One region of the Sinorhizobium arboris LMG 14919 genome, then DNA from elsewhere that is predicted to be linked to it. Evidence: riboswitches for the same ligand, from Rfam matches in the RefSeq annotation. Region 1 holds a riboswitch; the other holds the start of a gene.
What was found. Region 1 has a riboswitch for glycine ahead of gcvT (glycine cleavage system aminomethyltransferase GcvT). Riboswitches for the same ligand answer to the same signal wherever they lie in the genome.

Region 2: linked by a shared signal. The riboswitch ahead of SINAR_RS0132765 (D-amino acid dehydrogenase) and the one ahead of gcvT (glycine cleavage system aminomethyltransferase GcvT) in region 1 are both predicted to bind glycine.

Annotation. Positions count from the first base shown of each region.
Region 1 covers NZ_ATYB01000014.1:1,362,648-1,367,945, reverse strand. The annotation lists gene SINAR_RS0117755 (hypothetical protein) at 1-10, shown strand, start outside; gene SINAR_RS0117750 (DUF1775 domain-containing protein) at 36-1,019, opposite strand; gene SINAR_RS0117745 (hypothetical protein) at 1,111-1,506, opposite strand; glycine riboswitch at 1,661-1,748, shown strand; gene gcvT (glycine cleavage system aminomethyltransferase GcvT) at 1,891-3,030, shown strand; gene gcvH (glycine cleavage system protein GcvH) at 3,047-3,409, shown strand; partial or broken gene gcvP (aminomethyl-transferring glycine dehydrogenase) at 3,409-5,298, shown strand, end outside.
Region 2 covers NZ_KE386497.1:781,984-787,281, forward strand. The annotation lists gene SINAR_RS0132760 (N,N-dimethylformamidase beta subunit family domain-containing protein) at 1-1,694, shown strand, start outside; gene SINAR_RS0132765 (D-amino acid dehydrogenase) at 1,742-2,992, opposite strand; glycine riboswitch at 3,124-3,207, opposite strand; gene SINAR_RS0132770 (GntR family transcriptional regulator) at 3,220-4,155, opposite strand; partial or broken gene dnaE2 (error-prone DNA polymerase) at 4,327-4,638, opposite strand; gene SINAR_RS0132780 (DMT family transporter) at 5,248-5,298, shown strand, end outside.

The DNA.
Region 1 (5,298 bases):
GGGCACTTGAACGGTCGAGGATCGCCGTCCGGCTGCTATTGATGGCTGTGCCCGGAGTGAGCGCCGCCTGCCGCGGTGCCGACCGGCAGGAGATAGTCGACCGTCCCGGCCTTCTCGAAGGTCAGTGTGACCGGCACGGTGGCGCCCTCTGCAAAGGGCTTCTTCACCTCCATGAACATGAGATGCAGGCCGCCGTTCTTCAGTTCGACCGTCTTGCCGGCCGGAACCGCGATGCCGTCATCAAGCTTGCGCATTTTCATGACGTCGTTCTCCATCGTCATTTCATGGAGCTCGACACGGCCGGCAGCTGGGCTCTCGACGGCAAGCAGGCGGTCGTCGGCGCGGCCGTTGTTCGTGACGACGAAGCCGCCGCCGCCGATCTTCGCGCCGGGCAGCATCGCCTTTACGGTTCCGCCCGAGATATCGAGATCGCCTATCTTGAGTGCTTGGGCCGCAAGCTGACCATGGCCGTCATGGCCCTCATTTTCATCGCCCCCTGCCGCCACGGTGACTGTGAGCGTCGGCGCCGGACGATCGAGGGAATGGGCGTCCTCGCCCTCCGCCGGCAACTGATCCCAGACCACCTTGCCGTCCGCGCCGCAAAGCTGCGTCGCCGGAAAGGCGAGCACGGTCCTCTTTTCGAAGCCCGCGAGCTTTCCGCGCACGACGAAGGTGTCGTAATGTTCGTCGGGAAGGTTACCGCCTTTCCACCGGATTTCGACGGGGCCCGCGGAGACCTTGGTGCCATGATTGTCATAGGTTCTCCGGTAGTCGCCCTCGATGATCTCCAGCTCCCAACCGGGCTTCGGCTGGGGTTTGGCAAAAACGAAACCCTCCGGCAACCGCAACCGCACTTCGGTCGTCGCCTTGCCGTCGCAGCCGTGAGGAACCTGCAGGGTGGCGTTGAAGGTCGTCCCGGCCGGAGCGGTGTCCTTTTCAAATGACGCATGCGCATGGGCGAGACCGGCCGCAGCGAGTGTAAGCCCTGCAGTAAGCAAAGAAAGTCTTGTTCTGTTCATGTCGTAATCTCCGGACCATGCGCCAGCGGTATGGCGTTCATGGTCAATGCCGCTTGGCGGCGGATGGATTCAGGATTGGATTCGGTGAGATTTACGGCTGAACCGGCGGGCCGCGCGACGGCGGCAGCAGACGCAAAGGAAGCAGCACCGCCTCGGCGACGGCTATCGGCGTTCCGGCAGCCCAGCTGCCGGTTTCGGCCGGCACGCTCTCATCCGGCGCCGTCGGCAGGAACACGCAGGCAGCGAGTCGGCAGGCTTCGCAAACGGGAGCAAAGGACGAGGAACTGCCGTGGCCGCCGTCGCGATCGACGCCGCCCGTGCCGAAGCAGATGTCGGCAAAGGTGCCGTCGGGAAGGAGATATTCGGCGGCAATCGCCGGACCGGTCCTTTTCGCAAGAACCGGCTTATGGGCAAAGGACAGAAATACGAGCGCGAAGGCTGCGAGCAGCCGCATCGCAATTCCCCATTTCCGCTCACGCCCTGTCATTGCCACCTCTCGTCGGTCTTCCCTATCCGCTACCCAACGAAATTGCAAAGGCCGATTTGCCGCAGGATCGATGAGGATGAAGCCAGGACGACAAAAATATGTTCGGTCGCGACATATGCCCTTGCCAAAATCCGGCCTTCGCCGTTATCTGGATTCAACCTCGTTGGGAGAAACCGGTTCGATCCGGTGCCGAAGGAGCAACCGCCCCGGAAACTCTCAGGCCAAAGGACCAGCAAGGTGCCGGTAGGACTCTGGAGAGAAGCGTTCGCGCTCGCCGAAGGGATAACAATCTCAGGCAAAGGGACAGAGGGGGCTCGAATTTGTCGGCGCATGACGCCGGTATTGTGAGCCGGCGCGAAGACGCGCCAGACCTGGAGGCCGGACTTGGAAGACGTTTCCACCTTGAAACACACGCCGTTGCATGCGCTGCATCTTTCGCTCGGTGCCCGCATGGTTCCTTTCGCCGGTTACGACATGCCGGTCCAATATCCGGAAGGCGTATTGAAGGAGCACCTGCACACCCGGGCAGCGGCTGGTCTGTTCGACGTGTCCCACATGGGGCAGATTGTCGTGCGGCCGAAATCCGGAAAGATCGAGGACGCGGCGCTTGCGCTCGAAAAGCTCGTGCCGGTGGATGTACTCGGCCTCGCAGAAGGCCGGCAGCGCTATGGCTTCTTCACGAATGCCGCAGGCGGCATTCTCGACGACCTGATGATCGTCAATCGCGGCGATCATCTCTTCCTGGTTGTCAACGCGGCCTGCAAGGAAGCCGATCTCGCGCATATCGAGGACGGCCTCGGCAGCGCCTGCGACGTGACCATGCTGACCGATCGCGCCCTGATCGCCCTGCAGGGGCCCCGGGCCGGAGCGGTTCTCTGCGAGCTTTGGGCAGACGTCGCGTCGATGCGCTTCATGGATGTCGCTGAGGCCGACCTCCACGACGTGAGCTGCATCATCTCCCGCTCCGGTTACACCGGCGAGGATGGCTTCGAGATATCCATTCCCGCGGACGCCGCTGTGGATGTGACACAACGGCTCCTCGAGCATCCGGATGTCCTGCCGATCGGGCTCGGCGCACGCGACTCGCTCCGCCTGGAAGCGGGCCTTTGTCTCTACGGCAGCGACATCGACACGAGCACGAGCCCGATCGAGGCGGGTCTCGAATGGGCGATCCAGAAAAGTCGCCGCCCCCAAGGCGAGCGCGCCGGTGGCTTTCCAGGCGCCGACCGGATCCTCGCCGAATTCAGCGACGGAGTTTCCAGGCGCCGTGTCGGCCTGAGGCCCGAAGGCCGGGCGCCCGTCCGCGGAGGTGCCCCGCTTTTTGCCGACGCGGAGGGTAAGACGCCGGCAGGGACCGTCACCTCCGGCGGCTTCGGCCCGAGCGTCGATGGACCGGTCGCCATGGGCTATGTCGACGCCGAGCACGCCGAAAGCGGCACAAGATTGTTTGCGGAGGTGCGTGGCAAGTATCTGCCGGTCGCCGTCGCTGCCCTGCCCTTCATCAAACAAACCTACAAACGCTGATCAGGAGAACCTGCGTATGCTGAAATTCACCGAGGAACACGAGTGGCTCAAGATCGACGGCGACGTTGCGACCGTCGGTATCACCGAGCATGCCGCCGGCCAGCTTGGCGATCTTGTCTTCGTGGAGCTGCCGGAGGCGGGTGCCACCTTCTCCAAGGGCGACTCGGCCGCGACCGTCGAGTCCGTCAAGGCGGCGTCGGACGTCTATTGTCCGCTTGATGGCGAAATCGTCGAGATCAACCAGGCGATCGTCGACGATCCGTCGCTCGTCAACAGCGATCCCCAGGGCGCGGCCTGGTTCTTCAAGCTGAAGCTCTCCGATCCGGATGCCGCCAATGCGCTCCTGGACGAAGCGGCCTATAAGGAGTTCGTCGCCTGATGAGCATGCCCAAGGATTTCACCTTTACCGACTACAAGCCTTACGACTTCGCCAATCGTCGTCACATCGGCCCCTCGCCGGCCGAAATGGACGATATGCTGGAGGTCGTCGGCTATCCGAGCCTCGATGCGCTCATCGACGACACCGTGCCGCCCTCCATACGCCAGGCGACGCCGCTTGCCTGGGGCGAGCCGATGACGGAGCGCGAGGCACTCGACAAGCTGCGCGAAACGGCGAACCGCAACCGGAAGCTCGTGTCTCTGATCGGTCAGGGCTACTACGGGACCATCACCCCGCCGGTCATTCAGCGCAATATCCTCGAGAATCCGGCCTGGTACACCGCCTATACGCCCTATCAGCCGGAAATCAGCCAAGGGCGGCTGGAGGCCCTGCTCAATTACCAGACCATGGTTTGCGATTTGACCGGCCTGGACGTCGCGAACGCCTCGCTGCTCGACGAGGCGACGGCGGCAGCCGAAGCAATGGCCATTGCGGAGCGCGTCGCAAAATCCAAGGCAAGGGCCTTTTTCGTCGATGAAAACTGCCATCCGCAAACGATTGCGCTGCTCAAGACCCGGGCGGAGCCGCTCGGCTGGCAGGTCGTCATCGGCGATCCCTTCGAGGATCTGGACGCCGCCGCCGTTTTCGGCGCGATTTTCCAGTATCCTGGCACTTATGGTCATGTTCGCGACTTCTCGGGTCTGATCGCCAAACTCCATGAACAGGGCGCAATCGCTGCGGTCGCCGCCGATCCGCTGGCGCTGGCGCTTCTGAAGTCTCCGGGCGAAATGGGGGCCGACATAGCGGTCGGCTCGAGCCAGCGCTTTGGCGTTCCGGTCGGCTACGGCGGGGCCGCACGCCGCCTATATGGCAGTCAAGGATGCCTACAAGCGCTCCATGCCCGGCCGCCTCGTGGGCGTGTCGGTCGATGCGCGCGGCAACCGCGCCTATCGGCTGTCGCTGCAGACCCGCGAGCAGCATATCCGGCGCGAGAAGGCGACATCGAACATCTGCACCGCACAGGTGCTGCTTGCCGTTATGGCCTCCATGTATGCCGTCTTCCACGGTCCCGAAGGCATCAAGGCGATCGCCCAGAGCGTGCACCAGAAGACGGTCCGCCTTGCGATGGGGCTCGAAAAGCTCGGCTATACCGTCCAGCCGGACGTCTTTTTCGACACGATCACCGTGGAAGTCGGCAAGCTGCAGGGCATCATCCTCAAGGCCGCCGTCGCCGAGAGTGTAAACCTTCGCAAGATCGGAGCGACCAGGATCGGAATCAGTCTCGATGAACGCTCGCGGCCGATCACCCTGGAGGCCGTCTGGCGTGCCTTCGGCGGCGATTTCAAGGTCGAGGAATTCGCGCCGGACTACCGCTTGCCGCAGGAACTGCTGCGCACAAGCGATTATCTCACCCATCCGATCTTTCACATGAACCGGGCGGAAAGCGAGATGACGCGTTACATGCGTCGCCTCGCCGACCGCGATCTTGCGCTCGACCGCGCAATGATTCCGCTCGGCTCCTGTACGATGAAGCTCAACGCGACCGCGGAGATGCTGCCGATCACCTGGCCTGAATTCTCCGAAATCCATCCCTTCGTGCCGGCCGATCAGGCACTCGGCTATCACCATCTGATCGAAGACCTGTCGCAGAAGCTGTGCGCGATCACCGGCTACGACGCGATTTCGATGCAGCCCAATTCGGGTGCTCAAGGCGAGTATGCAGGCCTGCTCGCCATCCGTGCCTATCATATCGCCAATGGCAACGAACATCGCGACGTCTGCCTGATACCGACCTCGGCACACGGCACGAACCCGGCCTCGGCGCAGATGGCCGGCATGAAGGTGGTCGTCGTGAAAGTGAGCGACGCCGGCGAGATCGATATGGACGA
Region 2 (5,298 bases), on a different contig from region 1:
TTCGAGGTATAGAGGACAGCGGCTGCGCGAAAGCGACGATATCTGAATCCATCGATGTCGATTGGAGCGAAATCCTTTTCGCCGCCGAGCGCGGGTCCGATGGCGCTCCCGCTTCTTTTTATAACGGAAAGATTGAAGCTCCATTTATCTGTAGTGGACAGCCTGGCCCCGACGACGTCACTGACCATTTGAAAGGTGCGAAGAAACTCGAAGCCGTAATCGCTGATTGGGATTTCAGTCACGACATTGCACACGATACCTTCGCCGACTGCGGGCCGCATTCTTTGTGTGGCAAACTTTTCAATCTTCCCCACCGTGCCGTATCCGGTTTCGCATGGGACGGGTCGACCTACAGGTGGGATGAACGGCCTGAGCACTACGGTGCCGTCCACTTCCACGATGATGACCTCTATGACGCGATGTGGGAAAATGACTTCACCTTCCGCCTACCAGAGGGTTTGAAGAGTGGCGTCTATGCCGTTCATCTGACCTCGGATGACGAAGCAAGCGAATATTACGTCGTCTTCGGCGTGAAAGCCGCCAAGAATGCCAAGAAGAGCCCCGTCGTCTTCGTCATGCCGACGGCAAGCTATATCGCTTACGCCAACCATCGCCTTGGCCTCGATGTTTCCGAGACCGAAATCGGTGCTGGTCAGCTCCTGCAAATCGACAAGCACCATTCGTTCTTGCAGGAGAACCCGCAGTACGGCCTGTCTCTGTACGAGGTGCACTCAGACGGTTCCGGCGTTTTCTACTCCTCCCGTCTGCGTCCGGTCGTCGACATCCAGCCAAAGGTGCAAGGCTTTATTGGCGGTCTTGGTTCGAACATCTGGCAGTTCAATGCCGACACACATATCCTTGGTTTTTTCGAAGATCGCGGCCTGGACTACGACGTTCTGACAGACGAAGATCTTGAGGCCGATGGAGTTGAAGCCCTGGCCGACTATCAAGTCCTTGTCACCGGAAGTCACCCCGAGTACACGAGCACCCGCATGCTCGATGCGTACCGAGACTATTCTGAACGTGGCGGCCGGATCATGTATCTGGGCGGGAACGGCTTCTACTGGCGGATCACCTACAACAGCAAATTGCCAGGCGTGATCGAGTGCCGGCGTTCAGAGAGCGGCATTCGCGGTTGGGAACCGGGGACCGGCAACTACTACCATCAGTTCACCGGTGAGCTGGGCGGACTGTGGAGGCGAATTGGTCGCGCGCCACAGCAGGTCTTCGGTGTCGGAATGACCGCCCAGGGTTTTGACCTGTCATCGCCATATGTCAAAACGGATCACGCGAAAGATCCAAGGGCAGCTTTCATTTTCGAAGGTGTGGCTGGCGACGTCATCGGCGATTTCGGTCTGAACGGCGGCGCCGCCGCGGGCAACGAGATCGACAGGGCGGACTTCGCGCTCGGCACACCACCGAATGCCCTCATCGTTGCCTCGTCGCGTGTCCATACGGATATCTACCTGATGACTCCGGAGGATCTCCTAGATCCGACGCCGACTTGGTCTGGCACCCAAAGCGACCTCATTCGGTCCGACATGACATTCTTCGAGACTTCCACAGGTGGGGCGGTCTTCTCGACCGGCTCAATCGCTTGGGCGGCCTCGATGGCCTGGAATAAATATGACAACGAGGTGGCCAGAATCACCGAAAACGTCGTCAGGCGCTTCTCGAACCCAGCAAAGTTCTGAGGGCAAGAAGGCCGGCACGATCGCCGGCCTTCTTGCTTGCGACGGTCTCAATTAGCCTGCAAAGAGCCGGCGACCGCCTCTCCCAACAGTTCGGCCGTCGCGCACGACAAGGTCCATCCCAGGTGCCCGTGACCTGTGTTGTAGAAGACGTGTGGCTGACGACCTTTCCCCACGCGCGGAAGCATGTTCGGCATCATGGGGCGCAGACCGCTCCAAGGGACTACCTGGCTCGTGTTCACCTGCGGGAAATGGTGACGAGTCCAGCGGACAAGAGGTGTGATCCGATCAGCGCGGATATCGTAGTTCACGCCGTTGATTTCCGCCGTGCCTGCCACACGGAAGCGGTCCCTGCCAAGACGGCTTGTGACGATCTTCGCCGCGTCATCGAGCAAGCTGACCCAGGGTGCCCCCTCCTGGCTGCGCTCATCATCCAGATGAATCGTGATGGAGTATCCTTTCACCGGATAAATGTTGACGCGGTCACCAAGCATGCCAGCGAAGTGTCGGCTTGCCACGCCCGCGCAAATGACCAGGCCGTCGAACGCCTGCTCATTCGGCTGACCGCTAGCGATCTCTGCTGTCGCGTTGACAGGTTTCCATTGGACCGCCAGTCCGATTCGCTGCCGTTGAAAGCCTATGACGTTGGCCTCCAGCTGAAAGCTCGCTCCTTTTCGGATGCACGCATCCGCAAGGCCTCGGGTAAATTTATGGATGTCGCCTGTCGCGTCGGACGGGGTGTAGAATCCGCCGTAGAAGTCCCCTGTGAGCGTCGGTTCGATGGTCCGGATTTCAGACGGCGTAACAGATCGGCGATCAAGCCCAGCGGCTTTAAGAAGCGCGTTTACCTCGCTCGCGTGTCGGTAGCTTTTTTCGTCGCGATAGAAATGCAGGATGCCTCGGCGTTCGAAATCGAATTCGATCCCTTCGCGCATCGCGATATCGAACATGTACTGGCGTGCCTGAATTGCAAGTCTCGCGGTATTGACAGTATTGGCCTTGTAGTTGGGGATGGCCGTAACAAACTCAGCCAGCCAAGAGTATTTGGACCAGGATGGTTTTGGATTGATGAGAAGGGGCGCGTCTTTCGTAAGCATCCATTTCACGCCTTTGAGGAGGGTCGACCAGTGGTTCCACACCTCCGCATTGCTCGCCGACAGCTGGCCGCCATTGGCAAATGACGTCTCCATCGCGGGATACGCGTGTCGATCGAAGACCGTGACTTTGTAGCCACGGCTAAGCAGCGAATAGGCCGTCGTAATTCCGGTAACACCGGCACCAATAATTGCGAGGTGGGGCATTTTGTTCTCCAAAGGACAGTTGTACGAGGGTCACGCTGACCCGGCCAATTCCCCATCTGTCCTTGGTACCTGAGAGCTTCCCGCAGGTGCGGTATCCCCTTCGGTGGGCATTGCTGCCACTCTCCAGATTTTCCAGCTATGCGGTCCTTTTGCCTGAGAGATTCTGGGGAATTGCTCCATCGGCGTCGCTTGGCGATCTCTCCCGCACACCCTTTCGGAAACTCTATTTATTGCGTCTTGCGCCCTCCACCGTCCTCGGCCTCATCTGTCTCGGAAAGCCGAACCTTGCCTCCTCGCAGGAGCTCGAGATCATGGTCCATGTGGGCGAACGTTTCGTCGCGGGATATCTGCAAGTGAATATGCATCAACGAGGCAGCCAACTGGCGGTTGCCTTCCAGCAGGGCAGCAATTATTCCTCTGTGCTCAATCATTGACTGGCGCAGACGTTCTATCCGGATGAATCCTATATATTCTGTGACTCGGCGAATGTTGTTTTGGCGCTCGATCGCACTCACCAGCTCTGCTGTCTGGGCGCCTTGCGCTACCACTTTGTGAAATCGAGCATCGAGATCGAACAGCCGCCGGCGATCCATGCGATGGACATTCTCTATTGCATCGGCATGATCTTCATCAAGATCTCGAAACGCCGCAGCGTCTACCTTGTAGCTATCGGCCAGAATGCCTGCTGGCTCGATGATTTGTCGAAACCGGTAGCTGTCTTCCATCGCGCGCGGACTGACATCGGCAAAAATCCAACCGCGACCGGGTGAAGGCTCGACGAGATGATCTCGCGTCAGGCGCCGCAGCGTTGAAGCGAGAACGCCATTGGGAACCGAGTAACGCTGCATCAAGGCGCGTTCACTGAAAACAGTGTTGAGCTCGCCAATCGCCATGTCGCGCATCACGCGTTCGTCGAGCAACTCGTCGGTTTGATTGTCGCCATTGAGCAGCGACGCTGGATCTTTGAGAATGAACCCGCGGCGCGGCTCGAAATCGAGTACACCTTCGGACTGCAGCTTTTGCAAGACCCGGCGAATTGGCGTCCGTGACACACCCAACTGATCGGCAACTTCCGCCTCGTTGATGCGATCACCGCACTGGAGGTCGTCGCTTAGCTGCAAGCGCAACTGTTCCAGGATGCGAGCTTGAAGTGGTGTCTGCATTCTTGATCTCGATGTTGCCTAAATTGCGTTTTACCTACTCAAAACACTTTTGTCCAGCATTATGAGTTCCGTTGGGGGTGCGCGCATTCACCTCTCGCCTCATTACCCTTCTTTGACCGGAATAGAACCCGCGATACCCACGTTGGCTACGCGTAACGAACCTGTAACTCAACCGAAGCCTTCCAGCTGGCAGGATGTCTTCTTGGCGAACTCCGGCGAGTAGCCGTTCCGGACCATCCGCGAGACAAGATTGTACTTGAAGCGTGTCCGTGATTGAAGGTCGCCATGGATTTCGGAGCTGGTCCGCTTCGCCGCCCGTGAACCCCCACAGACAATCGCCACATTCATGGCCGACTCCTGAAACAGTGGCACGCCCAGCGACTCATCGGGGACCGCCTGCAATTCCGGTGTCGGGTACTCGACCTTCGCCTTGCCCTCGCGCCGCCGCAGACAGCGATGCACCATGTCGCCTTGGATCGGGCCGCCTGGTGCTTCAGGCGTTCGGGACGCCATCTCCCCTCAAGGGAAGCAAGTTCGTGGATGCCGTATCGCCACCCGAGCTGCATGGGAGCCGGTAGTGGTAGGCGGGTTCGTTTCGCGCTCGCTGAGCTCGATCGCTATCCGACAATTCTGTCGCCTTTGCCGATTTGGCGACATGAGCCTTGTTCAACCAGCTTGTTTGGATGTTTGATTAAGTAGCTGAAAAGAAGCATGAAGCTCATTCTTTAGCGCCTTCGTCCAATTGGCATGAAATTTGAAATCATCTGTTGAGAAACGGCTGGGCTGCTTGCCGGCAGACACGGCCAAACTCGATCTCGGCCAGCAATCGTTCCCTGGATCTGCGCGACCGAGAAGCATCCACAACCAGCGCGGACCAAAGGGGGAGATTTGGATGTCATTGGCACGGATGAGCAAGCGCGGCGTTGGCCGCTCCAGAGCTGAACCCTTTTGTGGAGCATGGGGCCAGGATCGCCGTTTTGGACATAGATACTGATGCCACCCCGGTCATATCGCCGCCAAGCTCATCAAATGTCTGGCTGCGCGCGGGCCTGAAGGTCACGAGGCAACTCAATCAACCAAGTAAGCTCAACCATGAACAATAAAGCGTCGGGCTATGTTTATGTCCTGTTGGCCGTGACACTT